One region of the Streptomyces lasalocidi genome, then DNA from elsewhere that is predicted to be linked to it. Evidence: riboswitches for the same ligand, from Rfam matches in the RefSeq annotation. Region 1 holds a riboswitch; the other holds the start of a gene.
What was found. A riboswitch is a leader RNA that binds a small molecule or an ion and turns the genes downstream of it on or off. The one in region 1 is predicted to bind glycine.
Positions count from the first base shown of each region.

Region 2: linked by a shared signal. The riboswitch ahead of gcvP (aminomethyl-transferring glycine dehydrogenase) and the one ahead of gcvT (glycine cleavage system aminomethyltransferase GcvT) in region 1 are both predicted to bind glycine.

Region 1 covers NZ_SZNQ01000001.1:5,337,910-5,340,293, reverse strand. The annotation lists gene E4U91_RS24170 (enhanced serine sensitivity protein SseB) at 1-61, opposite strand, end outside; gene E4U91_RS24165 (AAA family ATPase) at 164-832, opposite strand; glycine riboswitch at 1,012-1,116, shown strand; glycine riboswitch at 1,117-1,231, shown strand; gene gcvT (glycine cleavage system aminomethyltransferase GcvT) at 1,277-2,384, shown strand, end outside.
Region 2 covers NZ_SZNQ01000001.1:1,301,077-1,303,460, forward strand. The annotation lists gene gcvP (aminomethyl-transferring glycine dehydrogenase) at 1-1,263, opposite strand, end outside; glycine riboswitch at 1,440-1,534, opposite strand; gene E4U91_RS05730 (PRC-barrel domain-containing protein) at 1,657-2,031, shown strand.

The DNA.
Region 1 (2,384 bases):
CGTGGGGCTGCGGGTGGGGCCGGGCCGGGAAGGGTGCGGGCACGTCCGCCGGGAAGTCCATGGTCTGCCTACCGCCTGCTGGGCTCGCTCTGCTGTGGCTGAAAAGGCTAGCGGGTGGCCGTTCGGGGCCGGCGGGCCCGGCGGGCGGGGAGCGCCCGGCCCCTCAGCCGGTGAAGCCGATCCGGGTCAGGGCGTCCGCCGCGGCCCGGTCCAGGAGGACCGCCGACGCGCAGCCGTCGGGCAGGGTGCCCCGCTCCACCGCCCGCAGCAGCCGGGCGGCCGCCCGGCGGTGGCGCAGGAAGGCGTAGCGCGAGACGCCCCGGCCGCGCTCACGCTGGCCTTCCAGCGCGGTGCCGGGCGGGACGTCGAGCAGCAGCAGGTGCAGCGCGCCGCCCCGGCGGCGGGCGGCCCGGCCCAGCCAGGCGCGCACCCAGCTCTGCGTCCCGCAGTCGTGCACCACCAGGCCCTCGCCGGAACGCACCGCGCGCCGCAGCCCGGCGTAGTGGGCGAGGCGCACCAGCGGGCGGTAGACGGCGTACGGCAGGACGCCGGCGAGGCGCGCGTCCCAGCGGTCGCGGGTGTCCTGGGAGTCGACGCCCCGGCCGCCGGCCGCGCGCCGCATCAGCGTGGACTTGCCGCTGCCGGGCAGCCCGGTGATCACGACCAGGTCGTGCGGCCCGAAGAGCAGGGCGCGCGGCCCATGGCCGGCCCGGTCGCGCAGGTCCCGCACCACCGGGACGCGCTCCTCGGCCCGGGACGTGCGGGACGGTGCGGTGCCCTGCGCGGGCAGCGCGACCGCTGGGGTGCTCGCGTACGCCGTGGTCCTGTCCACCGTGATCGTCCTCCCCTGGGGGCCGGGTGTCGGTCCCCTCCCCGCCCTGCGTAAAGAGAAGGTAATGCCCGGTGGCTCACGGCGGTATGCGCGTACCGCCACAAGCCGGTTACAGATCCGGCCTGCCGCCCGCCGCCCCGGCGTGCAATGATGAGCCCGCCAACTGCATACCGGCCGTTTGAATCCGCGCGGGAGAGTCCCCGGGTCCCCTCTGGACCGCCCGGGGCGCCGAAGGAGCAAGTCCCTCCCTTGAATCTCTCAGGCCCCGTTACCGCGCGGGCGAGGCACATCTGAAAAGCGGGCCGCCCCGACCGGCGGCCCCACCCAAGGTGCAAGCCGTGACCACTCCCCGCGGGGATCACGGCGAACCTCTCAGGTTCCGATGACAGATGGGGAGGAACGTTCCTCGCCCCCGTCCCGTATGCCCTGGGAGACGACCGACCGATGAGCAGTACCGAACCCCGTCGTACCGCGCTCGACGCCGTGCACCGTGCCCTCGGCGCGACGATGACCGACTTCGCCGGCTGGGACATGCCCCTGCGCTACGGCTCCGAGCGCGAGGAACACCTCGCCGTGCGGACCCGGGCGGGCCTGTTCGACCTCTCCCACATGGGCGAGATCGCCGTGACCGGCCCGCAGGCCGCCGCCCTGCTGAACTTCGCCCTGGTCGGCAACATCGCCTCCGTGGGCGTCGGCCGCGCCCGCTACACCATGATCTGCCAGGCCGACGGCGGCATCCTGGACGACCTGATCGTCTACCGGCTCGCCGAGACCGAGTACCTGGTCGTCGCCAACGCCTCCAACGCCCAGGTCGTGCTGGACGCGCTGACCGAGCGGGCGGCCGGCTTCGACGCCGAGGTGCGCGACGACCGCGACGCCTACGCGCTGCTCGCCGTCCAGGGCCCTCAGTCGCCCGGCATCCTCGCCGCGCTCACCGACGCCGACCTCGACGGCCTGAAGTACTACGCCGGCCTGCCCGGCACCGTCGCCGGGGTGCCCGCCCTGATCGCCCGCACCGGCTACACCGGCGAGGACGGCTTCGAGCTGTTCGTGAAGCCGGAGCACGCCGTGGAGCTGTGGCAGGCGCTCACCAAGGCCGGCGAGGGCGCCGGGCTGGTCCCCTGCGGCCTGTCCTGCCGGGACACCCTGCGCCTGGAGGCGGGCATGCCGCTGTACGGGCACGAGCTGACCGCGGAGCTTACCCCCTTCGACGCCGGGCTCGGCCGGGTGGTGAAGTTCGACAAGGAGGGCGACTTCGTGGGCCGCGAGGCGCTCACCGAGGCCGCCGCACGCGCCGAGTCCAGCCCGCCGCGCGTCCTGGTCGGCCTGGTCGCCGAGGGCCGCCGCGTGCCGCGCGCCGGGTTCCCGGTGGTCGCGGACGGCGCGGTGATCGGCGAGGTCACCTCGGGCGCGCCCTCGCCCACGCTGGGCAAGCCGATCGCCATGGCCTACGTCGACGCGGCGCACGCCGCGCCGGGCACGGCGGGTGTCGGCGTCGACATCCGGGGCAGCCACGAGCCGTACGAGGTCGTGGCGCTGCCGTTCTACAAGC
Region 2 (2,384 bases), 4.0 Mb from region 1:
GAGCCGCAGGTTGACGCCCTTGTCGCGGGCGGCCGCGACGACCTCGGCGGCCCGGGCGGGCACCCGCGCGGTCACCGTGTCGAAGTAGGCGCCGTGCACGACCTCCACGCCGCCCGCGGTCAGCCCGGCGGCCAGGATCGAGGCGTACCGGTGGGTGCGCCGCGCGATCGCCCGCAGCCCTTCGGGGCCGTGGTAGACCGCGTACATGCCGGCCATGACGGCCAGCAGGACCTGCGCGGTGCAGATGTTGCTGGTGGCCTTCTCGCGCCGGATGTGCTGCTCACGCGTCTGCAGCGCCAGCCGGTAGGCCTTGTGCCCGTCCGCGTCCACGGACACCCCGACGAGCCGCCCGGGCAGGCTCCGCGCGAACTTCTCCTGGACGGCCATGTAGCCGGCGTGCGGGCCGCCGAAGCCCATCGGCACACCGAAGCGCTGCGTCGTGCCCACCGCGATGTCGGCACCCAGCTCACCGGGCGACGTCAGCAGGGTCAGCGCCAGCAGGTCGGCGGCGACCGTGACGACCGCGCCCAGCTCGTGGGCCTGCTCGATGACGGGCCGTATGTCGCGCACGGCGCCGGAGGCGCCCGGGTACTGGATCAGCACGCCGTTGATCTCGCGGGCGGCGAGGTCGGCCGGGATGCCCTCGGCGAGGTCGGCGACGACCACCTCGACGCCGGTCGGTTCGGCCCGGGTGCGGATCACGGCGACGGTCTGCGGCAGCGCGTCCGCGTCGATCAGGAACAGGCCCTTCTTGTTCTTGCCCATGCGCCGGGACAGGGCCATCGCCTCGGCGGCGGCCGTGCTCTCGTCGAGCAGCGAGGCGCCGGAGGTGGGCAGCCCCGTCAGGTCCGCGACCATGGTCTGGAAGTTGAGCAGCGCCTCCAGGCGGCCCTGGGAGATCTCGGGCTGGTAGGGCGTGTACGCCGTGTACCAGGCCGGGTTCTCCATGACGTTGCGCAGGATGACGGGCGGCGTGAACGTGCCGTGGTAGCCGAGCCCGATCATCGAGCCGAGCACCTGGTTGCGGTCGGCGAGGGACCGCAGCTCGGCCAGCACCTCGGCCTCGCTGCGCGCGCCGGGCAGGTCCAGCGCGTCGGCGTTCTTGATCACGTCCGGCACGGCGGCGGCGGTGAGCTCGTCGAGCGAGCCGTACCCGACCTGCGCGAGCATCTTGGCCCGCGCCTCCTGGTCGGGCCCGATGTGGCGCTGCTCGAAGGGGATGCCCTCTTCGAGCTCGGTGAGCGGAGTGCGGTGGGCGGTCATTGCGGAGGCCTCCTGGTCTGACGCGACCTTCGAGGGACACCACGGCACGGGTGTCCCGACGGCCTCCCCCTCTGTCATCTCAACCTGAGAGCTTCACCGGACGGCCCGGGGGCGTCCGGCTTTCACCGTCGGTGAGAGCGGAAGCCGTCGACACCCGCCCTGCTTTCCAGAGTGACCTCGTCCGTGCGGTACGTGGGCCTGAGAGATTCCGGGGAGGATTTGCTCCTTCGGCGCCTCCATGGTGCTCGGAGGACTCTCCCGCACGGGGTCAGCAGCCGCTGTCAGCGTACCAGCGAGGTCAACGCCGTGGCCTTCGAGTGGCCGCCGGGGCGAATGTGCTCTTTCGTAGTGCTGACGGACGAGGTGCGCCCATTGCGACCATATGGAGGGACCGTGCAGACCGACATCGATCCGCGCCACCTGATCGGCCGCAAGGCGTTCGACCGCAACGGCACCAAGATCGGCACCATCGACGAGGTCTACCTCGACGACGCGACCGGCGTACCGGAGTGGGCGGCCATACGGACCGGTCTGTTCTCCCGGGACGCGTTCGTCCCGCTGGAGCCCAGCGAGCTGGTCGACGGCGCCCTGCGGGTCCCCTTCGACCGGGCCCTGATCAAGGATGCCCCGGACTTCGGCGTGGGCCGCCACCTCTCCCCGGAGCAGGAACTGCAGCTCTACCACCACTACGGCCTCGACGTGGCCGCCACGCCCCCGCCGCCGGACCACGACTTCGGCCGCCTGGCGAGCAACCCGGACGAGGTCTGACGAGCCGGCCTGCCCCGCGCCCCCGCCGCCCGGCCGAGGCCCGACGCCCCGGACGGCACCACACCCCCACCCGGCCGACAGCCGACCCCGCCCGCGGTCGCACGGCACCCTCCGCTCCTCGACCTCCGGTCGGTACGACGTGGAGCGACCCCCGCTCCCTCGACCACGCCACCGGCCCCACTGGACCGAGCCCCCAGCCGCCCCGGACCGACGCTCCGGCAGGCCTCCATCACGAGGACGGTTCGCCTCCACCCAGCGGCAACCCACCCCGCTCCCTCCACCGCGCCACCAACCCCGCTGGACCGGGGCCCCAGCCGCCCCTGACCGGCACTCCGGCGGCCCTCCACCACAAG